One region of the Streptomyces sp. NPDC050422 genome, then DNA from elsewhere that is predicted to be linked to it. Evidence: riboswitches for the same ligand, from Rfam matches in the RefSeq annotation. Region 1 holds a riboswitch; each other region holds the start of a gene.

Region 1 (4,098 bases):
ACCGCGCGGCACTGGGGCCCCGGGCCTGCCCGCTCGCCGTCTGCGACTGCCACATCGGGTACGTGCACCTGGAGACGCTGCCGCTGTACGACGTCTTCGCCGGCGGGGTGCTGGAGCGCATACCGGCGCTGCCGCTGTCCTCGGTCGCCCCGAGTCCCCGGGGCGACTGAGAGGGCCCGGTAATTGGGGGGTGGGTGAAGGAGCGGGGCTGGGCGCGTGCAGCTGCAAGGCGGAGGATTGAGGCATGGCGAATGGGCCTCCCCTGCTCGAGCGCAGCCCAGAGCTCGGGGAACATGGTGATTGACGACAACGCCGCAGATGCGCGTGACCGGCCCGGCGACGCCGCCCCCCAATTACCGGACCCTCTGAGGACGGCGGGCCCTCAGAGCGGCAGCAGGTCGGGCCGCTTGGCCTCCACATGGTCGCCCGAGGACTCGCCGCGCAGCCGTCGGCCGATCCACGGAACGAGGTACTCGCGTGCCCAGTGGATGTCGTCGCGCCGTACTTCGAGGGTTCCGCGCTGTGCCTGCGGCGGCCACTCCTGGTCCGGGTCGGCCGGCACGTCGAGGCCGAGGACCTGGGCGGCACGCAGTGCGACCCTGGTGTGCCCCTCGGGCGACAGGTGCAGCCGGTCGTTGTCCCAGGCCCGCCGGTCCTGGACCGAGCGCAGGGACCACAGGTCGAGGACCGGGCAGTCGTAGCGGTCGGCGATGGACCGCACATGGGCTGTGTAGGTGGCGATCTTGCCGCGCAGATGCCGCAGCACCGGAACGTTGCGGGTGTCGAAGCCGGTGGTGACCATGACCGTGCCGACCGACCGGGTCAGGTCGGCCACCGCACGCTCGAAGCGCTCGGCCACGTCGTCGGGATCGGTGCCCGGCCGGATGATGTCGTTGCCGCCGGCGCAGAAGCTCACCAGATCGGGGGCGAGTTCCTTGGCGCGCGGCACCTGCTCCTCGACGATCTGGTCGAGGAGACGTCCTCGTACGGCGAGATTGGCGTACCTGAAGTTTCCGTGAGCGGTGCCTGTCGCCGCACCGAGGTCCGGGAGCTGGTCCGCGAGGAGTACCGCGAACCGGTCCGCCCAGCCGACGAAGGTTCCGTCCGGGCCGGGGTCACCGACTCCCTCGGTGAAGCTGTCGCCAATCGCCGCGTACGACCCGATGGCGCCCCGTTGGTTGATGACGCCCTGCTGGATGTTGTTCGAATCGTCTGCCACAAGGGCATATCCTGCACCGCCGAATGTGACCTACGCGACCGTAATATGGGGTTGACGGGTGGTGAGATAGACCACCCGGTCAGTTTTTGGTAAAGGGGGAATAAGTGCGGCTCCCAGCGCCCACGTCCAAGTGCCGGACGCCATAAGCAGAGGGACGGTGCGCCACCGCGCACCGTCCCTCCATGCATTGCTCAGGCCCGGGTCACCGGACCGGTGTTGCCCGGATCAGACGTTGATCCCGTGCGACGCCAGGTAGGCGATCGGGTCGATGTCCGAGCCGTACGCCGGACCCGTGCGGACCTCGAAGTGGAGGTGCGGGCCGGTGGCGTTGCCGGTCGAACCGGACAGGCCGACCTGCTGGCCCGCGGTCACGGTCTGGCCGGCCGAGACGGACAGCGAGGACATGTGGCCGTACTGCGAGTAGTGGCCGTCGGCGTGCTTGATGACAACCTCGTTGCCGTACGCGCCGCCCCAGCCGGCGGTGACGACGGTGCCGGAGGTGATCGCCTTCACGCTCGTGCCGGTCGACACGGGGAAGTCGATGCCGGTGTGGCTGCCGCTGGACCAGTTGGCACCGGAGGCGCGGTAGGCGGTGGTGTGGTTGCCCGGGACCGGGTGCACGTAACCGGAATCGTTGCTCTGGGAGGCCGGGGCCGAGGTCTCCTCGGACGACGAGGCGTCGGAGGAGGAGTCCGAGGTCGTGGAGGCCTTCATCTCGGTCTTGACCGGGGCCTTGGAGGCGGCCTTCGACGGGGTGGTGGCACCCGTGGAGGCGGTCGAGTTCTGGCTCACGGTCTTGCCGCCGAGCGTCAGCTTCATGCCCGGGAAGATCAGGCTCGGGTCGTCACCGACGACCTTGCGGTTGTCCTGGTACAGCTTCTCCCAGCCGCCCTTGAGCTTGTGCTCGGCAGCGATCTTCGACAGGTAGTCGCCGGAGACCACGGAGTACGTCTTGGAGCCGGCCTGCTTGTTCGCCACCGGCTTGGCCGGGGTGGCGTGCGTGGCGGCGGCCGACTTCGAGGTGGCGGGAGCGGCCTGCTCCGCGGCGTTGGCACCGGTGGCGCCGAGCAGCGGAAGGGCGATAACGGCTCCACCGGCACTCGCGACGACGACGCCACGGGCGATGATGCTGGGCTTGGGACGACGGTGCTTACCCGATATGGGCATGAAGGTTTTCCTCTCCGGCGCCTACGAGGTGAGCTGTCGGGTTCGGACTGGAGATGTCCGGTCGCGACTGGCGCGACTTCACCCCGAGCCGGCCGGATTCCCGGTCGGCGGCTTACCTGGTTCCCCCGCTCCTGCCACGCGGTGAGTGGGTGCGAATTCCGGGCGGCGGCAGGATTAGGCGGTCCGTCCGGATTGCAGCGAACGTAAGCGAGCCGGGACGACGGAAACAAGCCACGGGTTCCGTACGGGATTCCGTTCCGCGAAATCGGCGAGGAATTCCGGTCACACTCCGTGGATTACGGATCTTGGCTTTCCGCACGGTGCACGGAATACCCCGACGCCCCACCGCCACACACCGTCACGGATATGATCCCGCTCACGAGGGGCCGACCATCTCCCGCGCAAGCGGGGCATGTTCATCCAAAAGCCCCAATTCAGACATGTCATGCCCATCGCCCCATCCCGTCATGACATCCACACCGATCGGGCCCCTCCCAGCCGTCACGCCGACCCGGCGCGCCGACCCGCCGGGCGGGCCCGAAGTGCGGGCACGCCCAAGATGATTGCCCGAGGAATCAATGTCGTATCGTCACGAGAGTGGACCCGCGGGCGACACGCGCCTGCGGCAGAGCCTCCAGGAGTGACCGTGACGCAGCAGCTGCCGCAGACCCCGTCGACGGAGCCCGAGCTGGCGGGTGTCCGCAATTTCCGTGATGTGGGCGGCCTGCCCACCTCGGACGGCCGCCGGGTGCGGTACGGGCGGCTGTACCGCAGTGGTCACCTGGCGCACGCCACGGCCGAGGACGCCGCGTTCCTCACCGGCCTCGGACTGCACACCGTCTTCGACTTCCGCAACGTGGCCGACCACAAGCTGGACGGCCTGGACGTCGAGCTGCCGGGCGTACGCAATGTGAGCATCCCGCTCAGCGACCCGGCGGACGGCGCCGAGTTCTGGCGGATGGTGCGCGACGGCGACATGGACGAGCTGCGGTCGATCCTGGCCGACGGCAAGGGATCCGACCGCATGATCGCTTCCTACCGCCGGATCATCCTCGACCGTACGGCCGAGCACAGCCGGGTACTGCACGCCCTGGCCGAGGACAGCGTGCCCGCCCTGATGCACTGCGCCGCGGGAAAGGACCGCGCGGGCCTCTCGATCGCGGTGTCCCTGCTCGCCGTCGGCGTCGAGCGCGAGGCCATCGAGGCCGACTACCTCAAGTCCAACGACGCGCACCGCCGCTACAAGGTGCGCCGCAGCGACCCCTCCCCCGCCGGAATGTCGCCCGAGGTGATGGAGCTGCTCAACCCGCTCTTCGGCGCCCACCCCGACTACCTCGCCGCCGCCTTCACCACCATCGACGAGACCTGGGGCACCACCGACCGTTACCTCGCCGACGGCCTCAAGATCACCCCGGAGACACGGGAGCGGCTGCGCGAGCGCCTTCTCGACGAGATCTGACCGGCCGGCGCCCGCGCCCGTGGCTACTGGTTGTGCATCCCGACGGCGAACAGCAGATAGAGGAAGCCCGCGATGATGTGCCCGGCCACCAGGTAGGCGAAGAGCCTGATGACGAGCCCGCGGGGCATCTTCTTCTCCTGCGGGTCGTAGTTCTTGGGGCGGCCCGGGCCGAGCGGGTCGTAGTTCTCGGAATCGGACATGACAGGTCCTCTCTGACGACCGGCGGGCCGGTTGCGGGGACGGCGCCTCAGCG
Region 2 (4,098 bases), on a different contig from region 1:
GCAGCCCACCGGTCCGGGGGATGCAGCAGTTACCTTGCGACAGAACACGTGTTCCTTGCAACACCTTCTCGTTTTCAACACTTTGACGATCCGATGAAGATCATCCATGGATCATCCGGAGATGGTCCGAGGAGGTGGAAATGTCCTGGGGCCTCAAAGGGGCGGCAGAGCCGCTGTGTTCGGATGCCGCGACATCGGTTTGCGTTCCCTGTCCGGCGGTTGGGGGAGGGGTGTCGCCCGCGGACGCGGGGCCGTCATGGGCGGGCGTGCGGCCGCCCATGCGGCCGGTGGGCCGGCCCCGGGCGGCGCCCGCGGAGGCGTTCGCGCCGGGTGGTCATGAGTGCCTCGAACATGCCGTAGAGTTGTGTTTACCGACGCGGGGTGGAGCAGCTCGGTAGCTCGCTGGGCTCATAACCCAGAGGTCGCAGGTTCAAATCCTGTCCCCGCTACTGAAGAATCAGGCCCGGCATGCATACAGCGTGCCGGGCCTGATTCGTTTGTTCGCCGTCGGCCCGCCGGGTCGCTCGGTGCGAGCCGCACAGTGTGTACGCGTACCCCCATTGGCCGATGAGGAGTCGCCCCGCGACCCTGCTCCGGGAAACCTGGGGGTGGTGCGCGGTACCGTCCGCGGCCGTGGATGGACCGGGCAGGAGACCAGCAGGTGGGGAAGCGGGAGAAGCGGCGGAAGAGGCCTGTCGGTGACGTGCGGGCCCGCCGGTTCGTCCGGGCGCTGCCCGCGCTGATGATCGTCGGGGGCGTGCTGTTCGACGCCGTGACCCGGCCCGAGTTCACCGCCATCCCCTTGTACGCGGCGGCTCCGCTGATCGCCGCGCCGTTCTTCTCGCTGGCCGGCACCGTCTGTGCCGGGGCTGCCGCGCTGCTGGCGGTCGTCGGTTTGCGGGCCTACAGCGGCACCCTGTTCGAGGTCGTACCCTCCATCGAACTGCTCACCGTCCTCACCGTCTCCGTCCTCGCTGTGGTGATCAACGGGGTCGTGCGGCGCAGCAACGAGCAACTGGCTTCGGCCCGCGTCATCGCGGAGACCGCGATGCGCGCTGTGCTGCCGACACCGGCCGAGCGGATCGGCGGGCTGCATGTGGCCGCGCGGTACGAGGCGGCGCAGGCGGACGAGTTCGTCGGCGGCGACCTGTACTCGGTGACGGACACCCCTCAGGGCGTGCGGCTGGTGGTCGGGGACGTGCGTGGCAAGGGGCTGGAAGCCGTGGAGACGGTGGCGGTGGTCATCGGAGCCTTCCGGGAGGCGGCCGAGGGGGAGGAGACCCTGGAGGGCGTGGCGCAGCGGCTGGAGCGTGCGCTGGCGCGGGAGTCGAGCCGGCGCGGCGGCCTCGACGCGGTGGAGGGCTTCATCACCGCGGTGCTCGTGGAGATCCCGCCGGGTGCGGCCCGGGCGCGGATCGTCAACCGCGGACACCCCGAGCCGCTGCTGCTGCACACGGACGGGGCGCTGGAGGTGCTCGGTCCGTCGTTGCCCGCGCTGCCGCTGGGGATGGACCTGGGGGCGTGGCCGGACCGGGCCGACGAGTGGGACCTGCCTGCCGGGGCGACACTCCTCCTCTATACGGACGGCCTCTCCGAGGCCCGTAATGCCGGAGGGGTCTTCTATGACCCCGCCGAGCGGCTGCGAGGACGGATCTTCCCGGGGCCGGAGGAGCTTCTCTCCGCGCTGACCGATGACGTGCGGCTGCACACGGGCGGCGAGTCGACGGACGACATGGCGCTCCTCGCGGTCGGGCGGCCCGCGGAGGGCCAGTCGGACCGGCGCAGGACCGTGAAGATCGTCGGCCTGGGAGACGGTGGCGGCTGAGCCCGCGCCGGGTGGGCGGGAGCGGTGGGCCGCAATGCCACCGTCCGTAACCGAAGGGCACCCCTCCGCATAACATTTGACGCAACATCAGAAAGTGGATGGCGGGTGAAGGGTGATCAACTCGCCCGATTCCACCCGGTTGTGTCCCGTAAAGTCCAGGCCAAGGACGTGAACGATCAGTGGGAACGGCTTGGAATCGGACCCCGGTGTCTATTAACGTTCGATAACGCAGCGCGGTTGTCCCAGCCGCCGTCAGTGGCGGCACCGTGCGCGAGCGCCGAATTCCGCAAGGGAACCGGGGAACCACCTACATGGGGTGAATCGGGCATCTCTGTCTTGTTACGAGACGGAGGAACCCGTAGGAGACCTTCCTGCTCCGAACCCGTCAGCTAACCCGGTAGGCGAGAAGGAAGGAAAGGAGTGCGCCCCCGTGGCGTCCAACAAGCCTGCCCCCGAAGCTCCCTCCCGGTTCGGGTCCGAGTACGGCGATGACTTCGCGACCCGGCCCGCCACCGCTTTCGGTACGGAGTACGGGGTCGACTACGCGACCGATTACGGGACCGATCGGGGCAGTGACTTCGGCAACGACTTCCGCGCCGACGAGGCCGGGCCCGACCGGGCCTGGGAGGAATGGAATCCCACCGAGGAGTCCGTCCGCCCCGTCCGCGGCAAGCACCGCGTCGCCAAGCAGCGCAATGGTCTGGCCCGCAGCTCCACCGTCCTCGGCGTCGGCGTCATCGCGGCCGTCGGTGCGGGTGGCATGGCCACCGCCCAGAGCAAGCCGCCGGTCTCCATCTCTCTTCCCGATTCCATCGCGGACAACCTCCCCGACGCCAAGTCCCTCCCGGGCGTCGGCGCACTGTTCTCGGGCAAGTCCGAGGACAGTGCCGAGAAGACCGAGACCGCTTCCGCCCCGCTGACGACCGCCGGCATCACCACCGCCGAGGCCGAGCAGGGCACCACCGACGCGGGTGAGGCACTCCGCGCCCGCATCCTCCAGCAGGCCGAGCAGCAGCAGGACGCCGCCGACGCCGAGGTCAAGGCGGCAGCGGAGAAGGCCGCCGCGGAGAAGGCCGCCACGGAGGCGAAGAAGAAGCAGGACGCCGCCGAGGCCAAGATCGCCGCCGAGAAGAAGAAGGCGGCGGAGGAGGCGGCGAAGAAGGCGGAGGCCCTGCGGCTCGCCAAGCTCGCCGCCAGCTACGCCATCCCCACCTCCTCGTACACGATCACCTCGACCTTCGGCGAGGCCGGATCGATGTGGTCCTCCGGCTACCACACGGGCCTCGACTTCGCGGCGCCCACCGGCACGCCGATCAAGGCGATCCACAGCGGCACGGTCAAGTCGGCCGGCTACTCCGGTTCCTACGGCTACCGCACGGTCCTGGAGCTGGAGGACGGCACGGAGCTGTGGTTCTGCCACCAGTCCTCGATGGATGTCAGCATCGGCCAGAAGGTCACCACCGGCGACACCATCGGACGCGTCGGCGCGACCGGCAACGTGACCGGCCCGCACCTCCACCTGGAGGTCCACACCGCGGACGGCACCGGCATCGACCCGATGGCCTGGCTGAGCGCCCGGGGCCTGACGGTCTGAGACCGCCCACCCCGCGCCGGTTCTCCGGCCGATGAAACCCCGGCAGCCCTGACGCTCACCCCCCGACGTCAGGGCTGCCGGTCTGTCCCCGGCCGCCGGGCTGGTCCGTTCAGATGTGCGGGCCACGGAATAGCGGAGCGGGTGGCAGCGGTTGTCCCCCCATGACTTCTCTCCGCACGCTCGGCTCGTCGGGCCTTCAGGTCTTCCCCCTCGCCCTCGGTGGCAACGTCTTCGGCTGGACCGCCGACGAGGCGCAGTCCTTCGCCGTCCTCGACGCGTACGCGGCGGCCGGCGGCAACTTCGTCGACACCGCCGACGGCTACTCGGCCTGGGTCCCCGGCAACGAGGGCGGCGAGTCCGAGACGCTCATCGGCAAGTGGCTCGCCGCGCGCGGCAACCGCTCCGACATCGTCGTGGCCACCAAGGTCGGCGCCCACCCCGCGTACAAGGGGCTCTCCGCCACCACCATCAAGGCCGCCGCCGAGGAGTCGCTGCGCCGGCTCGGCACCGACCACATCGACCTCTACTACACGCACTTCGACGACGAGGCGGTCCCGGTCGAGGAGATCATCACCGCCCTTGACCAGTTGGTGAAGGACGGCAAGGTCCGCGAGATCGCCGCGTCCAACATCAGCCCGCAGCGGCTGCGGGCCTCGCTGGACTTCTCGGAGCGCGAAGG
Region 3 (4,098 bases), on a different contig from region 1:
GCCTATTGTGTGAATTTGGCGTTGCGTTGTCGCCGAACGATCGGAAAAATTGCATCAGAGTCAGGCAATTGGTGCATCTCGCGGTCAAGTGGTCGCTAAGGCCCACCTGGCTGCGGAGTGCTGATATGGCCGCGGCTAGGCTGCGGAACCATGCGTGTACTCATTGATGTCTTCGTCGCCCTGCACATCATCGGCATCGCCTGCCTGCTGGGCGGTTTCCTCACCCAGATGAAGGCGATGGGGGCGGGCACGGCACGCTTCGTCCCGGCCATGCTGCACGGCGCGCTGACCATGCTGGTCACGGGAATCGCCCTGGTCGGGCTCGACCAGGCCGACGACCACCCCGTGAACAACATCAAGATCGGCATCAAGCTGCTGATCCTGGTCGTGATCCTTGGAATCGTCTACGTCAAGCGCGACGACGAGAAGGCCGACAAGGGCCTCTTCGCGGCGGTCGGCGGACTGACGATCGTCAACATCTTCATCGCCACGCTCTGGACCTGAGCCGACGGCAACGCCGCTGCCCGGACCCCCCGAGGGTCCGGGCAGCGGCGTTTTCGTCGCCCGAAGCCGCTCTAGCCCGGCCGCACGCTCCCGTAGATCGGCATGTAGTAGATCGACTCCTCGCGCACGTTCGCCCCCGGCTTCGGCGCGTGGATCATCATGCCGTCGCCCTTGTAGATGCCGACGTGGCTGATGTCGTCGTAGAAGAAGACCAGGTCCCCGGGCTGAAGATCCGCCGTGGCGACCCGGGTGCCGACGTTCACCTGGTCCCAGGTGGTCCGCGGTATGTCGACGCCGGCCGCCTTCCAGGCCGCCTGGGTGAGCCCCGAGCAGTCGTACGAGGCCGGGCCGGTCGCCCCCCAGACGTACGGCTTGCCGATCTGCGCCCTGGCGAACGCCATGACCTTCTCCGCCTTGGTCGAGGCATCGGTGTCCGAACCGGAACCCGAGCCGGTACCGGTTCCGGTGCCCGTCCCCGTACCGCTGCCGGACTCCTTCGCGGCCTCATCGGCCTTGCGGTCGGCCTCGGCCTTCGCGGCAGCCTGCTTCTTCGCCAGCTCCCCCGCCTTGCGCTTGGCCTCCGCCTCCTTCTTGCGCTCCAGCTCCGCCAGCCGCGCCTTCTCCTCGGCGGTCAGCTTCGACAGCAGGCCGCGGGCCTCGGACAGCTTCGTCTGGACGTCTCGCTTGCTGGTGCGCAGCGTCGTCTGCGACTCGGTGAGCGTCTCCAGGCTCGCCACGGCCTCGGCCCGCTGCTTGGACGCCTTCTCCTGCTGCGTACGGAAGTCCGACACGGCGCGCGTCTGGCGCTCGGTCATCCGGTCCATGAGGTGGGTCTGGTCGAAGAACGACTGCGGGTCGTCGGCCAGGAAGAAAGTGGCGGTCGGGGCGAGGGCGCCGCCGCGGTACTGGGCGGCGGCGTACGTGCCGAGCGTCCTGCGTGCCTCGTTCACTTTCTCGGTGCGCTGGGCGACGTCGTCCAGCAGCGTGTCCACCTTGGAACGCTGCTTGGTCGTCGCCTCCTTCGCCTGGTTGTACTGCTGGGTCGCGGTGCCCGCCTGCCGGTAGAGGTCGTCGACCTTCTTCTGTACGTCCTCGATGCTGGGCTTGGGGGCCGGGGCGGCCAGTGCGCTCTGCGTGGACAGCAGGGTCACCGATGCCAGCGCGGCCGTCGTGAGCCCGACGGCGGGGCCGGTGCTGCGCACCAGGGTGCGCGGTTTGCGATGCGACGCCAAGGCCGGCATCTCCTTCCGTGGACCGCCTACCGGGTTAGCTGTCGGGTTCGGGCGGAACGGAAGGCTGCCCTACGGTCCTGGGGGGATTCGGACCGATTCACCCCGGTGATGCGTGTGGGTCCCCGGTTCCTGACTCCCGTACGGGAAGCCCGGATTCGGCGTGGACGCCCGCTCGGCGTGGATCGCCTCTGGGGGTACGGGCCGCCCGAACGAGCACGCTAGCCAACTCATGGTGCCGCTGTGAAGGTTGATGTTCGATATGCCCGATACATTTTCGTGACCTCTGCGGATCGGGGTGCTGCGGGGCAGGCGGGGCCGGAATCCCCGCACTCTGTGCGGTCCGCCGCTTGCTCTGTGTGTCCCCCTGTGAGTGCGTGGTTGGTCACTCGGGCCCGGAGTGTCAGTGCGCACGCCTAGACTCGGGAGGCGATGAGCAGCCTCTTTGACGACAGTTTCCTGGCCGGCCTCCAGCACACGGAGGAAGGGCCCCCGCCGCCCCCCGAGGACTCCGCACCCGAAGCGGTGCCGGAGGGCCTGTTCGCGGGCGTTTTCGAGGGGCCCCCGCCGCCCCGCGACGCGTACTACCGCGACGGGGCCCACCGCCCCGTCCTCGACGCGGCCGCGCTGCTCGACGGGCTGAACACCGAGCAGCGCGCAGCCGTCGTGCACGCCGGGTCCCCGCTGCTCATCGTCGCCGGCGCCGGTTCGGGCAAGACCCGCGTGCTGACCCACCGCATCGCCCACCTGCTGGCCGAGCGGGGGGTGCACCCGGGCCAGATCCTGGCGATCACCTTCACCAACAAGGCCGCCGGCGAGATGAAGGAGCGCGTCGAGCAGCTCGTCGGACCGCGGGCCAACGCCATGTGGGTCATGACCTTCCACAGCGCGTGCGTACGGATCCTGCGCCGTGAGTCGAAGCGGCTCGGCTTCACCTCCTCGTTCTCGATCTACGACGCCGCCGACTCCAAGCGCCTCATGGCCCTGGTCTGCCGCGATCTCGACCTCGACCCGAAGCGCTTCCCGCCGAAGTCGTTCACGGCGAAGGTGTCGAACCTGAAGAACGAGCTGATCGACGAGGAGACCTTCGCCGGACAGGCCGCCGACGGTTTCGAGAAGACGCTCGCCCAGGCCTACGCGCTGTACCAGTCCCGGCTGCGCGAGGCCAACGCGCTGGACTTCGACGACATCATCATGACGACGGTGCACCTGCTCCAGGCGTTCCCCGACGTCGCCGAGCACTACCGCCGCCGCTTCCGGCACGTCCTCGTCGACGAGTACCAGGACACCAACCATGCCCAGTACACCCTCGTACGGGAACTGGTCGGCCCGGCCGGCCCCGAGGACGCCCCCGCCGAGCTGTGCGTCGTGGGGGACGCGGACCAGTCGATCTACGCCTTCCGGGGCGCGACCATCCGTAACATCCTCCAGTTCGAGGAGGACTACCCGAACGCGACCACGATCATGCTGGAGCAGAACTACCGCTCCACGCAGACGATCCTGTCCGCGGCCAACGCGGTCATCGAGCGCAACGAGAGCCGCCGCCCGAAGAACCTCTGGACCAACGCCGGCACGGGCGCCCGCATCACCGGATACGTCGCGGACACCGAGCACGACGAGGCGCAGTTCGTCGCCGACGAGATCGACCGGCTGACCGACGCGGGCGACGCCAAGGCCGGCGACGTGGCGATCTTCTACCGGACGAACGCACAGTCCCGTGTCTTCGAAGAGATCTTCATCCGCGTCGGTCTGCCCTACAAGGTCGTCGGCGGCGTGCGCTTCTACGAGCGCAAGGAGGTCAGGGACGTCCTGGCCTACCTCCGCGTCCTCTCCAACCCCGAGGACACCGTCCCGCTGCGGCGCATCCTGAACGTGCCCAAGCGGGGTATCGGCGACCGGGCCGAGGCGATGATCGACGCCCTGTCGATGCGCGAGAAGATCTCCTTCCCGCAGGCGCTGCGCCGTGTCGACGAGGCGTACGGCATGGCGGCCCGCTCGGCGAACGCGGTGAAGCGGTTCAACACGCTGATGGAGGAGCTCCGCACGGTCGTGGAGTCCGGCGCGGGTCCGGCCGTCGTGGTGGAGGCCGTCATGGAGCGGACCGGCTATCTCGCCGAGCTCCAGGCGTCCACCGACCCGCAGGACGAGACCCGGATCGAGAACCTTCAGGAACTCGCCTCCGTCGCCCTCGAGTTCGAGCAGGAGCGGGCGGAGGACGAGGGTGCGGGCACCCTCGCCGAGTTCCTGGAGAAGGTCGCGCTCGTCGCCGACGCCGACCAGATCCCCGACGAGGACGAGGACGGCTCCGGTGTCGTCACGTTGATGACGCTGCACACCGCGAAGGGCCTCGAATTCCCGGTGGTCT
Region 4 (4,098 bases), on a different contig from region 1:
GGGCGATCTCGCGCCCCGGGGTGCCGGGGATACGGCTGCTGCGCGAGGTGGCGTTCCGCCGGGTCCCGGCGTCGTACTGGTAGAGAGTGAGGTCGGTGCGGTCGGTCACGGCCAGCTGGTCGCCGGGGATGTCGGGGCTGAAGTGCGCGGCGGCGAGAGCGCCGCCGAACCTGGCGCCGGCCGCGGGTTCCCCGGCCTGGAGCCAGTCGCTGTCCGCGCCGGAGAGCCCCTTCGCGGAGCCCCACAGGACGACGACGCCGCCCGCGTCGGTCAGCGGTTCGATGTTCTCGCCCGGGAGTCCCACGACCGCGTCGTCGTACCCGTCCCCGTCCAGGTCACCAGTGGCCAGGGCCCGGCCGAAGTCGTCGCCGGCCTCGGCGGCGCCGGGCACTCCGGTGGTGTTCTGGCTGAGGACGGCGCCGCGGACGGTTCCGATGCCGCCCGGCCCGCCGTACTGCACGGTCACGTAGCCCGCGCCCTTCCTTCCGTCGACGGTCCCGCCGGGCGCGCCGATGAGCACGTCGTCGTAACCGTCGCCGTCGAAGTCGGTGTTGCGGTCGTGTGCGCGCGTTCCGCCGGGGGTGCCGGCGTAGGCGGAGGGCGCGGCGATGGCGGCCCCTGCGATCAGGAGGAATGCGGCCGCGACAACGGCGGCGGAACGGTTGGTGCGCACGAGCGGCTCCTCGGTTCAAGGATGACCGGGCGGGGAGGCCGGTCCGGCCGATCGGGCCGGACAGACCGCTGGGCCGGGGGGACGCCGGGAAGGGCCCGTTGCCTTCCCGACGCCCTGTTTGACCGGCGCTGCGGCACAAGGGTTGTACGGCACGGCAAAAGGGGCGGAAGGGAGCAGTTCAGCCCCCTTCCGCCCCTGCTCACGACTCCGCCCGGGGGCGGACCCGCAAGGGGTCAGTAGGCCCCGAAGACGTTGTCGATCGAGCCGTACGTGGCCGCCGCGTAGTTGCACGCGGCGGTGATGTTGGCGACGGGGTCCAGGATGTCCAGCGAGGTGCCGGGCACGTGGAAAGCGTCGAACGTGGGCTGGATGACCTGGAGCAGGCCCTGGGACGGGGTGCCGGCCGCGGCGTTCGAGTCCCAGTTGTTGACGATCTGCGGGTTGCCCGAGGACTCGCGCAGGATGTTGCGGTGGATGCTGTCGTAGGTGCCGGGGATGCCGTTCTCGGCCATGACGGCGAGGGACTCCTTGATCCAGCCGTCGAGGTCGTCGGTGTACGCCGTCGCGGCCTGCGCCGGAGTCGTCTCGGTCTGCGCGGGGGTCGTGTCGGCGATCTCCTCGGCGACGGGCGTGGCCGTCGTCCGCTCGGAACGGTCGGCGCGGTCGGCACTGTCGGATCGGTCGGCCGACGGCTGCGAGGCACTGCCGGACGTGTTCTCCGCCTTGTACTCGCTCTTGGTCGCGGCCTTGGGGGCGGCGGCCGCGGACTTGGCACCGATGGTCAGCTTCAGGCCCGGGTGAATCAGGTCGGGGTTGCCGCCGACCACGTTCCGGTTGTCCTTGTACAGCTGCTCCCAGCCGCCACTGAGGGAATGCCCACGGGCGATCTTGGAAAGCGAATCTCCGGAGACCACGGAATAGATGGTGGACTCGGCCTTCTGTGCGGCAATTTCCTTGCCCGCAACGGAAGTCGAGGCTGCGGCCTTTTCTGCCACGACCGGCTTGACCGGCGCGGCGGAGGCCGATCCGGCAGCGATCAGGGGGAGCGCGAGAACGGCTCCGCCTGCGCTCACGGCGATGAAACCGCGGGTCAGGGAGGTGGACTTGGAACGACGGTGGTGACCCTTGATGGGCATGGCGCTTTTCCTCTCCGCCGCCTGCGAGGTGAGCTGTCGGGTTCGGACTGGAGATGCCCGGTCGCACATGGCGACTTCACCCCAAGCCGCTCCGGAAATCCGGACCGGCGTCAAACCTGGGTCCCCCGCTCCTGCCGTACGTGAGTGGTGTCGGGTTACCGGACGGCGGCAGGATTCGGCGTTCCATCCGGATTGACGGCGACCGTAAGCGAGAAAGGCCGGGCGAAACAAGCCCGGAATTCGTGATCACAATTGATGCGCAAGATCAATCAAAGGAAATGTGCGACACCGGTCACACCGACGCGGGTCAACTTTCTTGGCGCATCAGGGAACCGGCACCTCCGGTTCCGCGTCAGGGGTCGAAAACGTGACGCTGGCCACTGCGCCCGAAAGGGGCGTTTTGGTGGCTTTGCGAGCCTGTGGCCGGTAGAAACGCGACCCTGTTGAGCATTTCCGACTAATGCGAATAATCGCTTAATCAGGACAATACGGTGCGAGTGTCGGCCGGGCCGCCACCGCGGCACGGCTGCGCGGTACCACGACCGGTGAGCCGTCGCCCGGGGCGGGAAGAATGTCCGCGTCCAGCGCGTACAGCTCCTTCACCAGCGCCTCGTCGACCGTCTCGCGGGGGGCGCCCCGGGCGATGACGCGGCCGCCCTTCATGGCGACGAGCAGGTCGGCGTAACGGGCGGCGGCGGCGAGGTCGTGCTGGACCATGACGACGGTGCGGCCGGTGGCCGCGACCTCGCGGACGAGTTCCAGCACCTCGACGGCATGCCCGAGGTCGAGGGCGCTGGTCGGTTCGTCGAGCAGGACGACCGGGGTCTGCTGGGCCAGGACCATCGCGAGCCAGCACCGCTGGCGCTGACCGCCGGACAGCCGGTCGACGCGCTCCGCGGCCAGCGCGGTGGTTCCGGTGGCGTCCAGTGCGTCGCGTACCGCCCGCTCGTCCTCGCGCGACCACTGGCGCAGCAGCCCCTGGTGCGGGCTGCGGCCGTAGCGCACCAGGCCGGCCACGGTGACCGCCTCGGGGGCGCGCGGCAACTGGGGCAGCAGCGCGACATGGTGCGCGGCCTTGCGCCGGCCGGTCTCCCAGATGTCGGTGCCGCCGATCAGGACCGTGCCGGTCTCGGGCCGGTGGAGCCGGGCGACGGTCCGCAGCAGGGTCGACTTCCCGCAGCCGTTGGGGCCGACGATCGCGACGACCTGTCCCGCGGGGACGCTGAGGTCGACGTTCTCGACGACGGGGCGGCCGGGGTATCCGGCGTGCAGGCCACGGACTTCGAGGCCGGCGTCGAAGCCCGCGTCGTTGCCCGTCTCGAAGCCCGCGTCGTTGCCCGCTTCGAAGGCCGCCTTCGCGCCGGTCGGATTCTCGGTCATGTGCGGCTCACGCCTTTCCGGCGGCCGGGTCGGGCCGCAGCAGTACCCACAGAAGGAAGGGGCCGCCGAGGACGCTGGTGACGACCCCTACCGGCAGTTCGACCGGAGCGGCGACGCGTCCGATCGCGTCGGCCGCGGCGATGAGCGCGGCTCCGGTCAGTGCCGAGCCGGTGACCGGGACACGGGTGGGCCCGGTCAGCCGCTGGGCGAGGATCGGTGCCGCCAGGGCCACGAAGGCGATGGGGCCGCCGACCCCGACCGCCGTGCCCGCCAGCAGCACGGCCAGGACGAGCGCGACGGTACGCACGCGCCGCAGGTCGACGCCGAGGGAGCTCGCCACCTCGTCGCCGAAGCGCAGCAGTTGCAGGCGGTGCCCGGCCGCGAGCGAGAGCGGGACGAGGAACAGCAGGGCCACGGCCAGCGGCACACCGGCGTCCCAGTCGCGTCCGTTGAGGCTGCCGACGGCCCAGAGGAACACGCCGCCCGCCGTGTTGTCGTTCTCGCGCGACATGATCAGGTCGCCCACCGCGCCGATGAAGGTGGAGACGCCGATCCCGGCCACCAGCAGCCGGTAGCCCGCGCTGCCCGCTCCTCCGGCACTCAGGACGACCACGACCGCGGCGGCCACGGCACCGATCGGCCCGAGCCACCAGTTGCCGACCATGCCGGTGGCGGACCCCGCGGCGGCGGCGACCACGGCAGCGGTGGCGCCCTCGTTGACGCCGACCAGGTCCGGTGTGGCGAGCCGGTTGCCGGCCAGGGTCTGGGTGAGACAGCCCGCGATTCCGAGGGCGGCACCGACCAGCAGGCCGGTGAGGACGCGGGGCAGCCGGAAGTCCCGCACGATCATGACGGTCCCTGCGTCGCCGGTTCCGAGCAGTCCCGAGAGGGTCTCCGAAAGGCTCATTC

What was found. A riboswitch is a leader RNA that binds a small molecule or an ion and turns the genes downstream of it on or off. The one in region 1 is predicted to bind cyclic di-AMP.
Region 2: another riboswitch for cyclic di-AMP. It lies ahead of ACIBJG_RS03000 (M23 family metallopeptidase); the one in region 1 lies ahead of ACIBJG_RS22240 (peptidoglycan DD-metalloendopeptidase family protein).
Region 3: another riboswitch for cyclic di-AMP. It lies ahead of ACIBJG_RS13970 (NlpC/P60 family protein); the one in region 1 lies ahead of ACIBJG_RS22240 (peptidoglycan DD-metalloendopeptidase family protein).
Region 4: another riboswitch for cyclic di-AMP. It lies ahead of ACIBJG_RS10440 (transglycosylase SLT domain-containing protein); the one in region 1 lies ahead of ACIBJG_RS22240 (peptidoglycan DD-metalloendopeptidase family protein).

The regions. Positions count from the first base shown of each region.
Region 1 covers NZ_JBITIE010000013.1:207,280-211,377, reverse strand. The annotation lists gene ACIBJG_RS22250 (STM4011 family radical SAM protein) at 1-170, shown strand, start outside; gene ACIBJG_RS22245 (SGNH/GDSL hydrolase family protein) at 383-1,219, opposite strand; gene ACIBJG_RS22240 (peptidoglycan DD-metalloendopeptidase family protein) at 1,445-2,386, opposite strand; cyclic di-AMP (ydaO/yuaA leader) riboswitch at 2,392-2,544, opposite strand; gene ACIBJG_RS22235 (tyrosine-protein phosphatase) at 3,033-3,845, shown strand; gene ACIBJG_RS22230 (DUF6126 family protein) at 3,869-4,045, opposite strand; gene ACIBJG_RS22225 (helix-turn-helix domain-containing protein) at 4,093-4,098, opposite strand, start outside.
Region 2 covers NZ_JBITIE010000002.1:23,201-27,298, reverse strand. The annotation lists tRNA gene ACIBJG_RS03010 (tRNA-Met) at 376-449, shown strand; gene ACIBJG_RS03005 (PP2C family protein-serine/threonine phosphatase) at 638-1,825, shown strand; cyclic di-AMP (ydaO/yuaA leader) riboswitch at 2,091-2,244, shown strand; gene ACIBJG_RS03000 (M23 family metallopeptidase) at 2,256-3,419, shown strand; gene ACIBJG_RS02995 (aldo/keto reductase) at 3,581-4,098, shown strand, end outside.
Region 3 covers NZ_JBITIE010000008.1:87,349-91,446, forward strand. The annotation lists gene ACIBJG_RS13965 (hypothetical protein) at 151-504, shown strand; gene ACIBJG_RS13970 (NlpC/P60 family protein) at 576-1,745, opposite strand; cyclic di-AMP (ydaO/yuaA leader) riboswitch at 1,744-1,907, opposite strand; gene pcrA (DNA helicase PcrA) at 2,166-4,098, shown strand, end outside.
Region 4 covers NZ_JBITIE010000006.1:119,610-123,707, forward strand. The annotation lists gene ACIBJG_RS10435 (esterase) at 1-673, opposite strand, end outside; gene ACIBJG_RS10440 (transglycosylase SLT domain-containing protein) at 907-1,809, opposite strand; cyclic di-AMP (ydaO/yuaA leader) riboswitch at 1,815-2,000, opposite strand; gene ACIBJG_RS10445 (ABC transporter ATP-binding protein) at 2,284-3,189, opposite strand; gene ACIBJG_RS10450 (FecCD family ABC transporter permease) at 3,197-4,098, opposite strand, start outside.